4 regions of the Thiomonas sp. X19 genome follow, and region 4 is predicted to be linked to each of the others. Evidence: predicted binding sites of a transcription regulator. Region 4 holds the regulator's gene; each other region holds the start of a gene.
What was found. The regulator sigma-54, encoded in region 4, starts transcription at its own class of promoters, with help from an activator protein. The targets are predictions, from matches to a motif close to TGGCANGNAANCTGCTTT.
Positions count from the first base shown of each region.

Region 1: a site for sigma-54 is predicted at 1,955-1,972, ahead of THIX_RS03595 (ammonium transporter). Genes of this name have one in related genera too.
Region 2: a site for sigma-54 is predicted at 2,101-2,118, ahead of THIX_RS16420 (arsenate reductase (azurin) small subunit). Genes of this name have one in related genera too.
Region 3: a site for sigma-54 is predicted at 2,959-2,976, ahead of THIX_RS19340 (DUF1028 domain-containing protein). Genes of this name have one in related genera too.

Region 1 covers NZ_LT605203.1:767,884-772,985, forward strand. Annotated here, with positions in the region: gene THIX_RS03590 (IS1182-like element ISThsp16 family transposase) at 1-1,166, opposite strand, end outside; gene THIX_RS24555 (hypothetical protein) at 1,402-1,527, shown strand; gene THIX_RS03595 (ammonium transporter) at 2,046-3,245, shown strand; gene THIX_RS03600 (hypothetical protein) at 3,455-3,922, shown strand; gene THIX_RS03605 (Lrp/AsnC family transcriptional regulator) at 4,015-4,476, opposite strand; gene ald (alanine dehydrogenase) at 4,659-5,102, shown strand, end outside.
Region 2 covers NZ_LT605203.1:3,401,257-3,406,358, forward strand. Annotated here, with positions in the region: gene THIX_RS16410 (HAMP domain-containing sensor histidine kinase) at 1-1,050, opposite strand, end outside; gene THIX_RS16415 (PhnD/SsuA/transferrin family substrate-binding protein) at 1,062-1,952, opposite strand; gene THIX_RS16420 (arsenate reductase (azurin) small subunit) at 2,162-2,701, shown strand; gene THIX_RS16425 (arsenate reductase (azurin) large subunit) at 2,729-5,102, shown strand, end outside.
Region 3 covers NZ_LT605203.1:3,969,806-3,974,907, forward strand. Annotated here, with positions in the region: gene efp (elongation factor P) at 1-204, shown strand, start outside; partial or broken gene THIX_RS19325 (hypothetical protein) at 251-539, opposite strand; gene mdcA (malonate decarboxylase subunit alpha) at 508-2,034, opposite strand; gene THIX_RS19335 (GntR family transcriptional regulator) at 2,140-2,817, shown strand; gene THIX_RS19340 (DUF1028 domain-containing protein) at 3,068-3,787, shown strand; gene THIX_RS19345 (ABC transporter ATP-binding protein) at 3,784-4,818, shown strand; gene THIX_RS19350 (ABC transporter ATP-binding protein) at 4,815-5,102, shown strand, end outside.
Region 4 covers NZ_LT605203.1:537,356-542,457, reverse strand. Annotated here, with positions in the region: gene THIX_RS02610 (MerR family transcriptional regulator) at 1-339, shown strand, start outside; gene THIX_RS02605 (chloride channel protein) at 347-1,822, opposite strand; gene rfaE2 (D-glycero-beta-D-manno-heptose 1-phosphate adenylyltransferase) at 2,022-2,534, shown strand; gene THIX_RS02595 (RNA polymerase factor sigma-54) at 2,608-4,083, opposite strand; gene lptB (LPS export ABC transporter ATP-binding protein) at 4,119-4,844, opposite strand; gene lptA (lipopolysaccharide transport periplasmic protein LptA) at 4,913-5,102, opposite strand, start outside.

The sequences.
Region 1 (5,102 bases), 230 kb from region 4:
AGGCGGTGTGCCATCTGCACGAGCGGATCCGTCGTCTGGGGCTCGGGCACATCGGGTGCAAAGCGCCCCATCACCGGCGTGTGATGCGACTCCCGCTTGAGCGCCAGCAGCGGCTCGATACCCGCGTCGTTGCACGCGATCACGTTGGCTTGGCTGAAGAAGCCGTTGTCCGTGATGAGCGTGTGCACCTCGCCCAGCACCGCGGGTAACGCTTGGATCTGCTGCAGCGTAGGCACAACTTCGCGCTTGTCGTTGGATGCCTGGCTCACATGCTGGGTGATCACCATCATCGTCGCGATGTCCACGCCGGCTTGTGCGTTGTAGCTTTGCTCGAAGCCCCCACCCGACACGGGCATGATGCGCGACTCTTCATCCGTGAGGTTGACCTGATCGCTGCTCCGGGGGCCGGCCTCTGGCGGCTCAGGGTCCTTGCCGCGCGGCTTCTTGCCCGCCTCGCGCTGGGCTTGGCGCTTGGCGGTCTTGGCCTCGTACTCCTGCTGCTCGACCTGATGGCGTTCGCTGGCGCGCTGCTCGATCTTGGCCTTGGCCTGCGCGATTGCGCTCAAGCGATCTGCACGCAGGGCGATCTCCGCCGGCACATCCATGCCGTCGGGTACCGTCGCGCGGTCGCTGTTCTCTGCCAGCGCCAGCAGCGTTTGTACTTCCTGGCGCAGCTGCGCCTCGATCTTGTTGGCATGAGCCCACGACAAGGCCTTGTGCTTGCTGGCGTTGGCGTCGATCTTGGTGCCATCCAGCGCGATGTGTCCGAGCTTGAGCAGCTTCATCTCGCGCGCCAGAACCAGCACCTGCACGAACAGTGCCTCCACCTCCTTCAAGAAGCGGCGGCGGAACGTCGCCAGCGTGTCGTGATCGGGGTGGGTATTGGCCGCAACAAAGCGGAACGCCACCGAGTCGTAGGTCGCCCGCTCGATCTTGCGGCTGGAGTGCACGCCGTTGGCGTAGCCGTAGATCAGCAGGCCCAGCAGCACCGCCGGATGGTGCGCCGCCGAGCCCCGGCCTGCGTACTGTCGGGCCAGATCGCCCAGATCAAGCTGCTCGATGACTTCGACCACGAAGCGCGCCAAGTGATCAGTGGGCAGCCATTCGTCCACCGACGGTGGCAACAGATATGCGGTGTCTCGGTCAACAGGGACGAAGCGGCTCATCGGCTCGGGCTCTCGGTTGTGCAGCAGCAATTGTCTCGGATAGCGTCTTCATCCGGAAGACCGCAAAGTCCGACAGTCTCCTAGGCGGAACTTCGCCGCCCAGTTCGGGACTTACAATGGGGCACAGTGCGAACGGACGCGCTGCCCGAATTGGATGCCGTGCGCGCAAGCCTTCGGCATGAAACGTGAGAGTCCGCGCTCCTGATGAGCGAACCGGATTGATTCGGAATCAGCCATGTCGATTTATCCCTTATTTGCCTATCTCGTCGCTGCTGCCGCCATCACCCTGGTTGGTGGCGTCTTCCTCGCCCTGCGCCACACCATGCGCGCTTCGCGCGCAAATCGCGATTTGCGGGGCTGAGGCCCGGGCCGTCTTCGCAGGTGCGTCGAGCGCTGCGCTTGACCCCAGGCCTCGGTGCCGTCTCAGTGCCGCATGACGCCGCTCAAACTTGACGAGGCCGCAGATCCAGGCCGTTGAGCGGTGGCGATGATGAGCAGGTGCGCTTTGCTCGCAGCCTGCAGTCTCTGTTGTGCGCCCGGAACACTCGCCGCGCCGCGCATATTACGCGGCTGGTTCTAATTGTCTTGCCGCGTCGTTGCCCATCCAGGCGTTAACAGGCTATAGCACTTTAATGGTGCATTACGGCTTTCAATGCCCCAAATAAATGCATTCATGTGAGACACATGCGCACGGATACGGGGCATTGCGCCTATTTGTGGCGGATTTGTGCAATGTAAAAATCAATCTGGCACGCGATGAGCGCCAACAAGGGGCGTATGCACTGAAATGGAACGAATCTTGCATGCTTTCTGGGCCTTTGCACCGATTGCGGGATGCCTGCCCGCTGCCGCGCAAAACCGACCTCAAGGAAGCCCTCCATGCAAGCCTTGCAACAAAGCAGTGATGTCCTGTTTCTTCTTCTCGGCGCCATCCTGGTGCTGTTCATGCATGCCGGTTTCGCCTTCCTGGAACTCGGCACCGTGCGCAAGAAAAACCAGGTCAATGCCCTGGTGAAAATCCTGGTCGATTTTGCGGTTGCCACGCTGGCCTATTTTTTCGTCGGCTATGGCATTGCCTATGGGGTGCATTTCCTGGTGCCCGCCGCCCAGCTCAATCTGGACGACGGCTTTGAGCTCACCCGCTTTTTCTTCCTGCTGACCTTTGCCGCGGCGGTTCCGGCGATCGTCTCCGGCGGCATCGCCGAGCGTGCCAAGTTCTATCCGCAACTCATGGCCACCGCGGCCATCGTCGGCGTGGTCTACCCGCTGTTCGAGGGCGCGATGTGGGGCAATCGCTTTGGCGTGCAGGCCTGGTTCGAGCAGGTTTTCGGTGCTTCCTTCCACGACTTCGCGGGTTCCGTGGTGGTGCACGCCATGGGCGGATGGATCGCGTTGCCCGCCGTTCTGTTGCTGGGCGCGAGACGTGGACGTTACAAGGACGGCCGGGTCAATCCGCATCCCCCATCCAGCATTCCGTTTCTCGCGCTGGGTTCGTGGATTTTGATCGTCGGCTGGTTCGGCTTCAACGTCATGAGCGCGCAGAACATCAGCAAGATTTCCGGCCTGGTGGCCATCAACTCCCTCATGGCCCTGGTGGGCGGCACCCTGGCGGCTTTGGTGGCCGGGCGCAACGACCCGGGTTTCGTCCACAACGGCCCGCTCGCCGGGCTGGTGGCGGTGTGCGCGGGCTCGGACATCATGCACCCCCTCGGCGCGCTGGTCACCGGAGCGGTGGCCGGCTGGCTGTTCGTGTGGATGTTCACCCTGACGCAAAACCGCTTGCGGATGGACGACGTGCTCGGCGTCTGGCCACTGCACGGCTTGTGTGGTGCCTGGGGCGGCATCGCCGCCGGCATTTTCGGCCAGACGGCCTTGGGCGGCATCGGCGGCGTGAGCTTCTGGGGCCAGGTGGTGGGTACGCTGGCTGGCGTGGTCTGGGCCCTGCTTTCGGGGCTGGTGGTCTACGGCCTGCTCAAGCTGGCGATGGGCATTCGGCTGGACGCCGAGGCCGAATTCGAGGGGGCCGATCTGGCGATCCACAAAATCAGCTCCGCACCCGAGCGCGAAGTCAGCTGGTGAGCGCCGCCGAAGGAACGAGAACGCATCGGACGGCCGTGCGCAGCCGATGCGCAGGTGCGCAACAGCATGAAAGCAGGACGGCGATGTTTCTGGTCTTTCCGTGAAATCGTTCACAGTCTTTTCCAGGCTTCATTCCTACAGTGCAAACCATGTGATCGGCCCAGGCGGCTGGTCTCCGGCTCCCACCATTGCAGCGAAGGATGAAGATCATGGCCCATACCAATGCCTCCAAGAATCTCTCGGCGCAACACACGCCCGTGGCGCTGAACGATCCCCCAGCGGACGACCCCCAAGTCCCCTCGAACGCCGTGCGCGCTGCGAGGGCGCAAGCAGGCTTCGTCGCCGGGCAGCGGTTCACTTGCGAGCACATCGCGCAAATCGCGCAGATTTACATCGACCACCTCGGCATGTGCCGGCTGGAGCCGGTCACCATTCAGGCGGTTGCCGCATCCCAGGGCTTCGACGCCATCGTCGTGGACGACGACGGCCAGGGCTACATCGCCCTCGTTGCCACCGAGCAACTGCCCACGCACGGCACCTACCGCTTGAGCCGCCGAGTCAAACAGCGCGGCATGGCCGAAGAGCTGTTCGTGGTGGAACAAAGTCGCGCCGGGCTGGAGCAGGGCGAAGCGCAAAACAACTATTACGTGCACATCCTGCGCCGCTTGTCGCATTGAGGCATGGACGTTTTTGAAGCGTTCCTGGCGTTTGCCTGGCGCCAGGTTTGCCGCGCCGGTTCCGGGCCCATCCGGTTTTCAGGCTGCCATCCTCACACCGGGTAGTCCGTGCGCTTGACCACGGTGCGCAGCGCAAAACTGCTCTTGATGCGCACCACATGCGGCAGGCGCGACAGCTCCTGCTTGTGCAGGCGCTCATAGTCTTGCGGGTTCTCCACCGCGGCGCGCAGCAGGTAGTCGAAATCTCCCGCCATCAGCTGGCATTCGAGAATGTCGCGGCTGGCCGCCGCGGCTTTCTCGAACGCCGCGAGCACCTCCTCGCGCTGGCTGTCCAGCGTCACCTCGATGAACACGGTGGTGGCGCGGTCGATGGCGCGCGCATCCAGCAGCGCCACATAGCGCGCGATCACCCCCGTTTGTTCCAGGCGCTGCACCCGGCGCAAGCAGGCTGAAGCCGACAGCCCCACCTTGTCGGCCAGTTGCGCATTGGGCATGCGGCCGTCGGCCTGCAGCAGGGTGAGAATCGAACGGTCGTAACGGTCAAGTTCGGTCATGGCGGCGGCATCGGGCGAATGTGCGCAATTCTGCGCCGTATCAGCCCTAAAAATCCACAGAAAATTGCGCCCATCAGGGGTTTGACCCATCGATCTTGCAATCGGATTTCGTGTCCATGGACCGATACTTTCCCCATCTTTGCGAGCGGCAAAGAACCACGCACAACCAAGGGGAAAACATCATGTTAATCGGCGTACCAAAGGAAATCAAAGTGCACGAATACCGCGTCGGCCTCACGCCGGACGCCGTGCGCGAACTCAGCCACCATGGCCACCGCGTGCTGGTGCAAGCCGGCGCCGGAGCCGGCATCGGCGCCAGCGACGCCGACTACAAGGAAGCCGGCGCCGGCATTGCGCCCGACGCTGCCAGCGTCTTCGCGCAGGCGGACATGATCGTCAAGGTGAAAGAGCCGCAGGCGGCCGAATGCCGCATGCTGCGCCCCGGCCAGTTGCTGTTCACCTACCTGCATCTGGCACCCGACCCCGAGCAGGCGAAACTGTTGATGGCCAGCGGTTGCACCGCCATCGCCTACGAGACCGTGACCGACGCCCAGGGCGGCCTGCCGCTGCTGGCGCCGATGAGCGAAGTGGCCGGGCGCATGGCCGTGCAGGTCGGCGCCGTGGCC
Region 2 (5,102 bases), 2.9 Mb from region 4:
GCAGGGTCCGACAAGTTCCGCCAGATCGCATAGATCCTGCTGCAGGAGATCACGCTCGGCGGGGCGTGTCTGAGCCAGCAACGCTTGAGCAATGGTGCGCAATTGTTCGAGGCCGCGGTCGAGTAGATTCAGGGTTTGCTGTGTGGTGTCGTCGAAGCTTCCGAAGCGCTTCGCGGTACGCACGGCATTGATCATGCCTCCCAGTGGGTTGTTGATTTCATGAGCCGTGGCCGCAGCCAGGGCTCCGACTGCGGCGAGTTTGTCGGCACGCCGGGATTGCTCGACCTGTTCCAGCAATTGAGTAAAGGCACGCGCCAATGCACCGACCTCGTCCGCGCGGCCCGCAAGCGCCGAACCCACCTGCTGCGCCTGGCCGTTGTCCAGTGCCATCGACTGCCGCAACCTCGCCAGAGGGCTGAGCATGCGCCGATTGAGCATCCAGATAATGGGCACGAAGAGCGCAACGGCAAACGCCGTGATGCTTCCGATCCACCACAGCATGGATAGCAGCCGGGAGCGGTACAGCGCATCGCTCACCGCATAGACCAAGGTGCCTGCGCTTGGGCCTGAACCACCGCGCAATGCGCTGACGTAAATGCGCCAGTGGCCGCTCTGAATGGGAGGTGAAAGCCCAGGTCGGTGACGCCCCTCCAGATTGTCCAGCGATGAGAGTTTCAACGTGCCCGGTGCCCAGAGCGGAGCCCAGTCGGGTGGCCTGGCAGTCGGGAACAAGTGAGGATTCGAACTGGCGAACACGCTTCCGCCCGGGGTTAGCACGACAGCCAGGCTTTGCACACTGCCTCGACCGGTTTCAGCCGAGGTGACCGAGGTCAGCGCCTCGTACATGCCCCAGACGTTGTCTTGTTGAATCAAAGAAGGCAGGCTCTTGTTCCAGGCAGCCATGGCTTGAAAAGCGCCCGCATCCACATCCTCGATCAAGTAGCGCTGGGTTAGCCATCCGAGGCCGGAGGCCACCAACAAAGCGGTCAACACGACCAACGTTGCAGCGACCAGCGGCAGGCGAAATAACAGGGATTGTGGTAATGCCAAGCGCACAAGATTCATGCCGATTCGTAAATCTCACTCAGCGGAATGGGGGGATGGGTGCCATTCAAAATTTCCGTGAGTTCCTGAATACCCAAGAACCACGCCTCCTGAGGCAAAAGAAAACTCTCCAAATCGAGACTTTGCAGAAGTGCCCGGCCTTGTTGGGTGGTTTGTGCCTTCAATAATGCATTTTGTAGGCGCAGATGTAAGCCCATATCCAGGTTTTTACGCGTCACGATGGGAGGGAATCCGTAGTGCCTGGACTTGGCGACGATGCGAGTTTTCAAGGCTGAAGACGAGCCATTTTTCAGGAGGACTTCCCAAATATATCCATCGACGGTACCAGAGTCTGCCAAACCGCTGGCGACCGCCTCGACAACTTTATGGAGTGAATAGGTAAAAAACGTCGCTCTGAAAAAATTCTGTGGCGTTTGGTTCAGGGAACGTAAAGCGACAACTGGTACTAGGTATCCTGAATTCGATAAAGGATCGTCGAATGCGAAAACATCGCCTTTCAAACCGGGAAGGCTATGCGGTGCCGTGCGTTTGGCCGACGTGATGAGATAACTCTGATACCAGGGTTGACCATGCCAGCCAGGCTGCGCGCACAGGCGGACGAATCCCCGCGCCACGACATAGGGAAAGCCACAAATCCAAGCGGCCTCCATCTCATCGGAACGCAACGCTTCGAGCGCTTCCTGATAGGTAGCTTTTTGGATCATCTGAACAGGCATGCGAAGTTCAGTTTGCAGGAAATCTTGCCATTTTGGAATGGCGACATCGTGCAAAAAAACGTCGGTGACGCCGAACCGGAATGGTTTTGATCTTGGAATTTGGCTGTGTTGAGCTAGCGCAGGATTTGCCCATGTTGCGCCAAGTATTTTGAGGGTAGCCCTGCGATCCATGATTGACGTCCAATGTTACGGAAACGAAACGATACTTCAAATCAGGGTTTCAATACAGTAACGCTCGGTCGGCAACATTCCCATCTTCCAGCCAACAGAAAATCCGCAAGTTGTTGATTTTTATGCTCGGCCATGATTGAGGCAGGGCAGGCATGTGTCTTGCAATGGTAAATCGGCTGTTCTGTGATTTACCACTTCGAGGAGGCATCATGACTGAAAAAGTATCACGCCGGATTTTCCTGAAAGTTGCCGGCACGAGCGTAGCAGGGGTCGGAGCGGCCGTCAGCCCGGTCGGCTCCGCCGTGGCGGCGGGGAATAACCAAGCCGCTATCCAGGCCGCCGCCGGCGCCGCAGTACTGCCGTATCCCAAGATCTCCGTCGGCAAGGCCCAAAGCATGCAGGCCAACACACCCGTGTCGTTCAGCTATCCGGATGGCGACTCGCCTTGCGTGGCCATCAAGATGGGGCAGCGTGTCGCAGGCGGCGTTGGCCCCGACGGTGACATCGTGGCGTACAGCAACCTTTGCACCCACATGGGCTGCCCCTTGATGTACGACCCGGCCACGCAGCGTTTCAAGTGCCCCTGTCACTACAGCATGTTCGATCCCGAGAAGTCGGGTCAGATGATCTGCGGCCAGGCGACCGAAGATCTGCCGCAAATCCAACTCGAGTACGACCCGGCCTCCGACAGTGTTCGCGCCGTGGCCGTCACCGGCCTGATCTACGGCCGCCAGGCCAACGTGCTGTAAGCCCATCACCGTCAGGAGACGAACACCATGTCGCAATTCAAGGATCGTGTCGCGCTGCCGCCGGCAGATGCGCAAAAAACCAATTTGACCTGCCATTTCTGCATCGTGGGCTGTGGCTACCACGCCTACACCTGGGATGCTGACCGCGAGGGCGGACGTGCGCCCAACCAGAACGCGCTGGGGCTCGATTTTCGCAAGCAACTTCCACCCTTCGCCACCATCATGACCCCGGCGATGACCAATGTGCTGACCGACAAGAATGGCAAGCGTAAAGCCGTCATGATCGTGCCGGACAAGGCCTGCGTCGTCAACCAGGGGCTGAGCTCAACCCGGGGGGGCAAAATGGCTTCCTACTTCTACAACGCCGATGGCCTCACCAAAGAGCGTCTGCTTCATCCCCGTGTCTACTATGGTGACCAGTGGATGGACACTTCCTGGGACTACGCCTCCCAAGTTTATGGTGGCATGGTCAAAAAAATTCTGGACGAAGATGGTCCGGATGAGATCGCTGTGGCCATGTTTGACCATGGGGGCGCCGGCGGAGGTTTCGAGAACACGTGGGGCACCGGCAAGCTGATCTTCACCGGTATCCAGACCCCGACGGTGCGCATCCACAACCGTCCGGCGTACAACTCCGAATGCTTCGGCAACCGTGACATGGGCATTTTCGAGTTGAATAACAGCTACGAGGATGCCGAATTGGCTGACGTCATCTGGTCCATCGGCAACAATCCTTATGAAAACCAGACGAATTACTTCCTCGTGCACTGGCTGCCCAATCTGCAGGGCGGCACCGTGGACAAGAAGAAGAAAATGTTCCCCGGCGAACCGGTCGGTCCTGGCAAATTCATCTTCGTCGATCCGCGCCGCAATCCGTCGATTTCGATTTGTGAGGATCTGGCCAAGGATCAGGTTCTGCACTTGGCGATCAATCCCGGGAGCGATGGCGCCCTGTTCAATGGCTTGTTGACCTACATCGTCGATCAAGGCTGGATCAACAAGGACTTCATTGCCAACCACACGGAAGGTTTCGAGGCGGCTGTCAAGGCCAACGCCATGTCGTTGGACGAGTGCAGTCGCATCACCGGCGTTTCGGTGGCGCAGATCAAGCAGGCTGCGGAGTGGAGCTACAAACCCAAGGCTCCGGGTAAGCAGCCACGCACCATGCATGCCTTCGAGAAAGGCATCATCTGGGGCAACAACAACTACGTCACCGAACAAGCCATTGGTGCCGTTGTCGTGGCCACGCACAATGTGGGCAGCCGACGTGGGACAGGCTGGGTGCGCATGGGCGGTCACCAGGAAGGTTACACACGGCCCCCATATCCGGAACCCAAGTCCCGCTATCCGGCCGCCGACTTTCCCATTCCGCGCCATGACAAGTTGATCGAGGTTGATACCTACCTCATCAATGGCAAGGGCAAGATGATGACGTTCTGGGCGTGCAACACCTTCCAGACCACCAACAATGCCCAGGCTCTGCGCGAAGCCGTCATTCGCCGCAGTCAGATCGTCAAACAGGCCATGGGCCAGGCACGTGGCGCCACGCCCAAGGAGATGGTGGACGTGATCTACAAGGCAACGCAAAAGGGCGGGTTGTTTGTTGGAATGATGGATATCTATCCCACCATGATTGCCGAGGCGGCCCATGTGATGTTTCCGGGCGCTCTGCCGGGAGAAATGAACCACACCTCGATGAACGGTGAGCGCCGCCTGCGCATGTCCGAGAAGTTCATCGATCCCCCAGGCGAAGCCTTGCCCGACTGTCTGACCGCAGCGCGAATCGCCAACACCATTCGCGTGATGTACGAGGCCGAAGGCAATGCCAAGATGGCCAAGCGCTTCGAAGGTTTCGAGTGGACAACCCCGGAAGATGCCTTCAACGATGGATTCCGCCAGGTCGGTCGACCGGGCGCACCCAAAATCGACAGTGAAGGTTACGCCACGGGCTACATGGCCACGTACGCACTGCTGCGCAAAGCTGGCAACAACGGCGTGCAGATGCCGATCAAGCAGGTTGATGGAGACAAGCTGCTGGGTTCGCCGACGCTTTATCCCGACGACAAGTTCGACACGCCCAATGGCAAGATCCAGGTCTTTCCAGCGAAGTGGGATGGTTGGCTCAAACAGGCAGCCGAGGTCAAGGCCAAGTACAAATTCTGGATCAACAACGGCCGGTTCAACGAAGTCTGGCAGTCTTGGTACAACAACCAATACGACCCCTTCATCATGGACCGTTACCCGATGGCGGTGATCCAGATGAATCCTGCGGATATGGCGACCCTCGGCGTCAAGCCGACCGATGTGGTTGAAATCTACAACGACTACGGCACCACGATGGCAATGGCCTACCCGGAGCCGACCATCAAGCTCAACCAGTCCTTCGTCGTTTTCGGCGCGC
Region 3 (5,102 bases), 3.4 Mb from region 4:
AAGGCCATCTCGGTGGAAATGCCCAACACCGTGGTGCGCGAAATCATCTACACCGAACCCGCCGTGAAGGGTGACACCTCTGGCAAGGTGCTCAAGCCGGCGAAGATTTCCACCGGTGTGGAAATCCCGGTGCCGATCTTCGTTGCCACCGGCGACAAGATCGAAATCGACACCCGCACCGGCGAATACAAAGGCCGGGTCTGAGCAGGACTCAACCGAGATTTCCCATGAGCCGGTTGGAGCGGGCTGGTAGGTTGGCTTCCTGCAGGCGCGCGCCGCCGGTCTCCAGCAGCAACAGGGGCCGCACGGGGCGGCCGGCCTCGCAGTCGCGCAAGGCCAGTTCCGGCGCGCCGGCGATCTTGGCACCGGAGAACTTCGCCGATGCTGCCGCCCTGGAATGCGCCTTCGATGGACAGCGCCACGGCGGCATGGCCGTCCAGGGTGCCGCGCGCGCCATGTCGGCGAAGGGCAGGCGAAGCGCCTGCGCCGAGCGCAGCATGCGCAGTCTCACCGGTTCTGGAACCGTGAGGGCGGTTGATACAGGCCGCCCGACCAGTCCACCAGGTCCTCGATGCTGCGCGCCGCCAGCAAGGAGCGCTTGGCCTGCAGCGGACTGACGCCGAGGTCGGCCGGATAGGCGACGATGCCGCGCGCGTGAAGGTTGCGCGCCACGGCAGCGTCCGAGCGCTGGCCGATGGGCGTGACGCCGGCGATCGCCGCCAGCGCGGCACGCCGCTCCTCCTGGCCCTGCGCCTTGTACAAGTAGGCGATGCCCTCTTCGGTCACCACATGCGTGACGTCGTCGCCGTAGATCATGATGGGCGCGATCGGCATCCCGCTCTTTTCCCCGACCGCGATGGCGTCCAGCGCATCCACCAGCGCCGGCACGCCGCCTTTCTGGTACGTCTCGACCAGTTGCACCACCAGCTTGCGCCCCCGGACAACCGGCGCGTCGGCGGTGATCAGCGACAGCCAGGCGGGGGAGGGATGGCGGCGCCCACGCGGGTCGTGCCCCATGTTGGGCGCGCCGCCGAAGCCCGTCAGCCGCCCCAGCGTCACGGTCGAAGCATTGGCGTCGGCGTCCATCTGCAAGGTCGAGCCGATGAACAGGTCCACCCCGTATTGGCCCGCCAGTTGACACAGCACGCGGTTCGAGCGCATCGAGCCGTCGCGGCCGATGAAGAACACGTCGGAACGGGCGGCAACGTAGTTTTCCATGCCGACTTCGCTGCCAAAGCAATGCACGCTCTGCACCCAGCCGCTCTCGATCGCCGGAATCAGCGTGGGATGCGGGTTGAGCGCCCAGTTGCGGCAGATCCTGCCCTTCAGCCCGAGCGATGCGCCATAGGTCGGCAGCAGCAGTTCGATCGCGGCGGTGTCGTATCCGATGCCATGGTTCAAGGAGGTGACCTGGTAGCGTTCGTAGATGCCGCGGATGGCCATCATCCCCATGAGCACCTGCAAGTCGGTGATGTGGCGCGGATCGCGCGTGAACAGCGGCTCGATGGCGAAGGGACGGTCCGCGACCACGACGAAGTCCACCCACGAGCCGGGGATGTCCACGCGCGGCAGCGCGTCCACGATCTCGTTGACCTGGGCGATGACGATGCCCTGCCGGAATGCGGCGGCCTCGACGAGGGTGGGCGTGTCCTCGGTGTTCGGCCCGGTGTAGAGGTTGCCCTGCGCGTCGGCCTTCTCGGCGCAAACCAGCGCCACGTGCGGCGTCAGGTCGATGAACATGCGCGCGTAAAGCTCGACATAGGTGTGAATCGCGCCGATCTCCAGCTTGCCGTCCTCCAGCAGTTGGGCCACGCGCAAACTCTGCGGCCCCGCAAAGGCGAAATCCACCCGCCGCGCGATGCCGCGCTCAAACAGCGTCAGGTGCTCGGGTCGGCTGATGCTCGAAATCAACAGGTGCAGATCGTGCACGCGGCGGGCATCGACCTGCGCCAGGCTGCGCCAGAGGAAGTCCGCCTGCTTCTGGTTGTTGCCTTCGAGCGCGACGCGGTCGCCCGGCATCAGCAGCAACCCCAATTTGTTTTTGTATTTTTATTTGATTGCATTGCATGCGTAATTTTGGGTTTACCAGTACACAAAACACATCCACCGTGTCGTTCCAAGTCCAAGTAGTATTGGCGCATGGACAAGAGTCTTTCCCTCGCCGACCGGCTGCGCGAGTCCATTGAAGAGGACATCGCGACTGGCGAACTGCCCCCCGGGGCGCCGCTGGACGAAGCCGAGCTGACGCAGCGCTTCGGCGTGTCGCGCACGCCGGTGCGCGAGGCACTGATGCAGTTGGCATCGGCCGGCATGGTCGACATCCGGCACCGGCGCGGCGCCGCCGTGGCCCAGCTCGGCCCGCAGCGCCTGATCGAGATGTTCGAGGTCATGGCCGAGCTTGAGGCCATGTGCGGGCGGCATGCCGCCCGGCGCATGCCGGCCGAGGCACTGGCCGCGCTGGAAGCCGCGCACCTGGCCTGCGAGGCCGCGCGCAACGCCGGCGACGCCGATGCCTACTACCACCTCAACGAAACCTTCCATCACCAGATCTACGCCGGCAGCCACAGCGGCTTCCTGTGCGAACAGGCCACGACGCTGCATCGCAGGCTGCGCCCCTACCGGCGCCTGCAATTGCGCGTCAAGGGCCGGCTGCAGGCGTCCTACAGCGAGCACCAGGCCGTCGTCGACGCCATCCAGGCCGGCGACGGCGAGCGCGCCGCGCAGGCCCTGCGCCGGCATGTCATGGTCCAGGGCGAGCGCTTCGCCGACCTGATGGCCGCGCTGGCGCAACTGCAGACCACAACGGCAGAAGCCTGATGTCGACCGCTGCACCAAGCGCGCTGCCCTGTGGCGCAAACTTTCCAACATGGGGCGTTTGGCACCAAAATGGAAGCTGCCTGTGTACACGCTTCTCCATGCTTCATTCCCTCGCATGCGCCACGACAAGCACAGGGGCTTGGGCATGGAAGTTGCGTTTGACGAACCGCGCCTTGAGGTCGGTAGAACCCGCGCACTTTTTATGTCATACACCCGAGCAGCTCGAACAAAAGCCCGAACGGCAAAGCCTATGACCTGGTCCATCCTGGCGCGCGACGACGACGGCACATTCGGTGTCGCGATCGCCAGCCGCTTCTTTGCCGTCGGCGGGCTCTGCGTCCATACGCGAAGCCAAGTTGGGGCTTTGTCGACACAGGCGCTGATGAATCCGCTCTATGGCCCCGCCGGCCTCGACGCGCTTGCCGCGGGCTGCAACCCGGAGGAATTGGTCGCGGCGCTGACTGGCGCCGATGCGGGCCGCGATCATCGCCAGCTGCACGTGCTGCCGGCCTCGGGCAGGGGTGCCGCCCACACCGGCGCCTCGTGCATCGGATGGTGCGGCCATGCGGTGCACGACGACTTCAGCGTCGCCGGCAATATGCTGGCCGGTCCGCAGGTGATCGAAGCCACCGCGCAGACCTTCGTCGCAACCAAGGGGCAAGCGCTCGCCGAGCGGTTGATTGCCGCCATGGCGGCCGGTGAAGCGGCGGGCGGCGACAAGCGCGGCAAGCAGGCGGCCGCGCTGCGCATCCACGGCCGCGAGGACTACCCGCTGCTGGACCTGCGCATCGACGACCATGCGGAACCCATCGCGGAACTACGGCGCCTGTATGCCAAGAGCCTGGAGCGCTACCAGCCCTTTCTGGCCTGCCTGCCGAAGCGGGACGATCCTGCCGGCCTGACCGACCGCAGCGAGATCGAAGCGCGCATCGCCCGATTCCAGACCTTGAGGCGCCAGGACACGCCATGACGGCCCTGCTCGAGGTCCGGGACCTGCGCACCCACTTCACCACGGAAGATGGTGAATTTCCAGCCGTTGACGGCATGAGTTTTTCGATCGACGCGGGCCGCACGCTCGCCATCGTCGGCGAATCCGGCAGCGGCAAGAGCGTGACCTCCTTGTCCATCATGGGCCTGGTGCCTCATCCACCCGGGCGCATCGTGGGCGGCTCCATCCGCTTCGAGGGCCGCGAACTTCTGGGCCTGCCGAAAGCCGAGATGCAAAACTTGCGCGGCAACGGCATGGCCATGATTTTCCAGGAGCCGATGTCCTCGCTGAACCCGGCGTACACCATCGGCAACCAGATCGTCGAGGGCCTTTTGCGCCATCGACGCATCAGCCGCGCGCAAGCCACCGAGCGCGCCATGGCGATGCTCAGGCGCGTGCGCATTCCGGCCCCCGAGCAGCGCTTCCACGAATATCCCCACAAGCTGTCCGGCGGCATGCGCCAGCGCGTCATGATCGCCATGGCCCTCGCCTGCGAGCCGCGCCTGCTGATCGCCGACGAGCCGACCACGGCGCTGGACGTGACGATCCAGGCGCAGATCCTCGACTTGATGCGCACGCTGCAGGAAGAAACCGGCACGGCCATCGTCCTCATCACCCATGACCTGGGCGTGGTCGCCGAAGTGGCGGACGCGGTGGTGGTGATGTATGCCGGCCGGGTGGTCGAGCGGGCGCCGGTTCAGGCCCTGTTCGATGAGCCGCAGCATCCCTACACCATCGGGCTGCTGGGTTCCATACCCAGGCTGGATGACGCGCAAACACGCCTCGCGTCCATCGCCGGCCAAGTGCCCAACCCCCTGCGCCTGCCCTCGGGCTGCAGCTTTGCCGACCGCTGTCCGTTTGCCGACGCACAATGCCATGCCGCTGCGCCCGCACTCAGAAACGTGGGTGAAAACCATGTCTCGGCATGCTGGAAGGCCCCTCTCGATCCGCAAGCCCTGTTTGAAAAAACACCGTCCATGGACTTCGCCGCCTGTCCGGTCATGCCCGCATGAACAAGCCCATGCCAGCGCATCCGTCCACGGCCTCATCGCTGCTGCGCGTTGCAGGGCTGGTCAAGCATTTCCCGGTGAAGCGCGGCATCCTGGGCCGTGCCCAGGATGCCGTGCGCGCGGTCGATGGCGTGGACTTTGCGCTCGCGCCCGGTGAAACCCTGGGCGTCGTCGGCGAATCGGGGTGCGGCAAATCGACGCTCGGGCGGCTGGTTCTTCGCCTCATCGAACCCACCGCGGGACGCATCTGGTTCGACGGCGCCGACCTCGGCGCGCTGGATGCGCAG
Region 4 (5,102 bases):
GCCGAGGCGATGCTGGCGCTGGAAGGTTGCCACTGCGTCTCGCTCGGCGTGCAGACGCCGTTGTGGAACATGCTGCTGGCGGTGCAGGCGCATCGCAGCGACGTGCTGGTGCTGAGTTTTTCAGGCGTGCCGACGCAGACCCAGGTCCTGGACGCGTTGGCTGAACTGCGCGACAAGCTGCCCGCCCATGTGGCACTGTGGGCCGGCGGCTCGTCGCCCGCGCTCAAACGCGCAGCGCCCGACATTCAGGTCACCCGCACTCTCGGCTCGCTGGCCGAGGCCGTGGCGGCCTGGCGCAGCGCCCACCCCTCGCCACCGGCGGTGGACGGCGCCGCCTGACGCCCCGTCAAGGCTTGGTCGCCGTCGGCGTGCCGGCTTCCGGTGTTTGCGCATCACCCAGGGGTGCCACCTCATCCGCAGGCGGGGGCACGGCCGTGGCTGGAAACTCGCCGCCGGCCACCTTCGGCTCGCGGTGTTCGCCTTCCTTCAGCCCCAAGGCCTCGGAGTAGACCGAGCGATGGCGCAGCAGGCTGCCGATGACGGAAGCGATGACGCAGGCCGGCATGGCCGCCATCACCACGTTGTAGTTGCGCGTGATCTCGAACACCATGATGGCCGACATCGCCGGGGCGTGGGTGGTGGCGGCCAGCAGGCTGCCCATGCCCACCAGGGTCCACAGCGCCTGCGAGTGGCTGGCTTCGGGCACGAGGAACAGATGCGACACCATCAGCCCCATGGCGCCGCCGAGCGCCAGCGTGGGGGTGAGCACGCCGCCCGGAATGCCGGCGGCGCTCGCCGCCGTGACGGCGAGCATGCGCAACACGAACACCGCGGCCACGGCCGTGAGCGTCCAGTGATCGACCAGGAAGGACTGCACCACGCTGTAGCCATTGCCCCAGACCTGCGGCATGAGCAGGGACAGCAGGCCGATGAACAGGCCGGCCAGGCCCATGCGCAGCGGCAGGAAGCCAACCAGTGGCTGATACTTGCGGCGCGCGGTGTCGAGCAGCCAGAGGAAGGCCGGACCGATGAAGCCGGCCAGCAGGCCGAGCAGCGAGGCGTCGAGCAGGTCGATGAAGCTGATGGGCGGCACCATGTGCGCCAGGTAGAGCGGGCCGGTGGCGAACAGGCTTTGGGTGGTGAGTTCCCCGATCACCGCGGCCACCAGCACAGCGGTGATTTCGCGCAGCTGCAGGCCGCCGAGAATGATTTCGGCGACGAACAGGGTGCCGGCGATCGGCGCGTGATACGCCCCGGCAAAACCCGCTGCCGCACCGCAGGCGACGATGAGCCGCTGGTGCGCCGGGTCGGCGCGGCCGATGCGGCCGATGAAGGACGACACCAGCGAGGCGAACTGGATCATCGTGCCTTCGCGGCCGATGGTGATGCCGCCGCTCACCGCCACCAGCGACGAGGCGGTGCGCATCAGGTTGGGCACCACCGGCAGCAGGCCGTCGCCCACGCGCACCGCCTCCATGTACTCCGGCCCGCGCGGGCGCTTGATCCAGCGCTGCCCGGCCCACATGATGAGCCCGCCGACGACCGCGGCAATCACTGGAATGACGGCCCGCTGCCAAAGCGGCAGCCCGGCGGCAGCGGTGACCAGATGCTCGTGCGTGCTGTAGAGGCGGATGATGGCGTACATCGCCTGGCGGAAGCCCTCCACCGCCACCGAGGCGACAAAACCGATGATGGCCGCGACCAGCATCATCGGCACCATCGGGTCTAAACCCAGGCGCAGATGGACGAGCAAGGCGTGGAAGCGGTTCGAGATGGATTCGGACATGACGAGCTGGCGCGGCAGGCCATCGCCGCTGCGCAAGGGAAAGGTTGCAGAAATGGTATCGGCTCGCACGCCCCAGAGCGGTGAAGTTTGGTGAACGCCGACAACAAGCGCTCCACCGCGAGGACGCGCGACCGATCGCGGGTCCTCGCGGATGGTCGTGGTTGGCAGCTGGCGGTCGCGTTGCCGCGAACGGGTTCGTACCGCCCGCACGGACGGCTTTGCGACAATGCCAGCCATGTCCAGCAGCCCCGCATCCACCTCACCCCCCGCCCCGGCCTTTCTGCGCAAGCTCTGTGCGCCGGCGCAATTGCCGCAGGCCCTGGCCGCGCTGCCGCGCCCGCTGGTGTTCACCAACGGCGTGTTCGACATCCTGCACCGCGGCCATGTGACTTACCTCGCACAGGCGCGCGCGCTCGGCGCCAGTCTGGTGCTGGGGCTGAACTCCGACGCTTCGGCGCGCAGCCTGGGCAAGGGCCCCGAGCGCCCGCTCAACCCGCAAGACGATCGCGCCGCCGTACTGGCCGCGCTGGAAAGCGTGAGCCTGGTGGTGCTGTTCGACGAAGCCACGCCGCTGGCGCTGCTGCGGCTGGTGCGCCCCGAGATTTATGTGAAGGGCGGCGACTACAGCGTCGCGACCCTGCCCGAAACCCCGCTGGTGCGCGGCTGGGGCGGCGAGGTGCGCATCCTGCCCTTCGTCGCCGGCCGCTCTACCACGGCGCTGGTGCGGCGCATTCGCGGGGAAGGCTGAACCCGCCTCACGGGGGCGCGTCACGCATCGGGGTGCGGATGCAGAGTCCGCCGCACGGGGCCCGCGCACGGCCCTATGGGCTGGACGCGCTCTTGCGTTGCGCCGTCGGCGGAATGCGCAGGGCTTCGCGGTACTTGGCCACGGTGCGCCGCGCCACGGTGATGCCCTGGGCGGCGAGGCGCTCGGCGAGTTCGCCGTCCGAGAGCGGCGCCGCCGGGTTCTCGTCCTGCACCATTTGGCGGATGATGGCGCGCACCGCGGTGCTCGATGCGTTGCCGCCGGTATCGGTGGACAGGCCCGAGCCGAAAAAGTATTTCAGCTCGAACGTGCCGAACGGCGTGAGCACGTATTTCTGCGTGGTCACACGCGAGATGGTGGACTCGTGCAAGCCGAGCTCATCGGCGATTTCGCGCAGCACCAGTGGGCGCATGCCCAGCTCGCCATGGCTGAAAAAGTTCTGCTGGCGCTCGATCACGGCCTGCGCCACGCGCTCGATGGTCTCGAAGCGCTGCTGCACATTGCGCACGAACCAGCGCGCCTCCTGCAACTGGCCCGACAGCCCGGCGCCGTCGCGCGAGCGGCGCAGCAGATCGGCATACAGGCTGTTGATGCGCAGCTTGGGCAGCACCTCGGGGTTGAGCATCGCGCGCCAACGCCGGCCGCTGCGCATGGCGATGACGTCGGGCGTGACGGCCTGCGCGGTGGACGGCATGAAGCGCGCGCCCGGGCGCGGATCCAGCCGCGCGATGCGTTGCTGCACCTCGCGCAGCGCGGCCTCGTCGACCTGCAGGGCGCGGGCCAGCCGCTTCCAGTCGCGCTTGGACAGCAGGGCCAGATGGCCGCCAGCGCACAAGGCGATGGCCAGGTCGCGCTCCGGGCAGGGGGCTTGGCGCTGGAGTTGCAAGCACATGCACTCGCCCAGGCTGGTGGCGCCGACGCCAGCCGGGTCGAAACTCTGCACCAGCTTCAAACCCATGCGCAGCGCGCTGCACAGCGCTTCGCGCTCCTCCTCGCCGGCCTCGGCGTCGAGTTCGGCGCCCAGCAACTCGGGGCCTTCGGCCAGGTAGCCGTCTTCGTCGAGCGAGTCGATGATGGCCTCGGCCGCGGCGCGGTCGGCCTCGCTCAGCCCCAGGCCCGCGAGCTGGCCGCGCAGATGGGCGCGCAGATCGGTGCCCACATGCGCCAGGCCCAGCGGGTCGAAGTCGTCGTCGGCCTCGCCGCCACTGCCCTGCCAGTTTTCGCCCGGCGCGGTATCCCACTCGCCCTGCTCGGCACCGGACTGCCAGTCCTCGCGGTCGAGCTTGAGTTCGACGGCCTCATCGCTCGCCTCCTTGCGCGCCTCGGCGGCTTCCGTCGCGCTTTGCGCCTCGGCGGGCGTCTCGACATCGCCCTCGCCTTCCTCATGCTCCAGAAAAGGGTTGGCCTCGAGCATCTGCTCGACTTCCTGCAGCAACTCCAGCGTGGAGAGTTGCAGCAGGCGGATGGATTGCTGCAACTGCGGCGTGAGCGCGAGGTGCTGCGACAGGCGAAGATTGAGCGACTGCTTCATGGTTTTGGCGCGCGCTCAAGGAAACGCAGGAGCGCTCATAAGCGGAAACTCTCGCCCAGATAGACCTTGCGCACGGCCGGATTGTTGACGATGTCGTCCGGCTTGCCCAGCGCCAGCACGCTGCCCTCGCTGATGATGCAGGCGTGGTCGCAGATGCCCAGGGCTTCGCGCACGTTGTGATCGGTGATGAGCACGCCAATGCCGCGCGACTTGAGGAATTGGACGATGCGCTGGATTTCGATGACGGCGATGGGATCGATGCCGGCGAAGGGCTCGTCGAGCAGGATGAACTGGGGATTGGTGGCCAGCGCCCGGGCAATTTCCACCCGCCGCCGCTCGCCGCCCGACAAGGCGATGGCTGGACTGTCGGCCAGATGCTCCACATGCAGCTCGCGCAGCAACTGCCCCAGGCGCGCTTCGATCTCGGGCTTTTTCAGGGCACGGCCCTCGGCGTCGTGCTGCAGTTCCAGCACCGCACGCACGTTTTCGGCCGCCGACAGGCCGCGAAAAATCGAGGCTTCCTGCGGCAGGTAGGACAGGCCCAGACGCGCGCGCCGGTACATCGGCTGATGCGTGATGTTCTGGCCGTTGAGGTGGATCTCGCCGCCGTCGGCCCGCACCAGGCCGACGATCATGTAGAACGAGGTGGTCTTGCCGGCGCCGTTCGGGCCAAGCAGCCCGACCACCTCGCCACCGCGCACCTCCAGGCTCACGTCGCGCACCACCTGGCGCCCGCCATAGCGCTTTTGCAAGCCGCGCATGCTGAGCACCCCGGCATGCTGGGTCTGGGCCGACGCCGCCGGCTCCACCGGCTTCAACACCGCCGCGTTCACGGCCGCGCTCCCAGGCCTGGCGACACCTTCAACGCCGGCGCCGGCCCGCTGGGCTTGGCTGCGGGCTGCGTGGTGCGCGGCGACAGCATCACCCGCACCCGGCCGTTGGGGTTGGAAGGCGTGGCGCCGGCTTTGCCGCCGACCACGGTGAAGACATCCGTCAGGTCGTTGTAGGTGATGACCTCA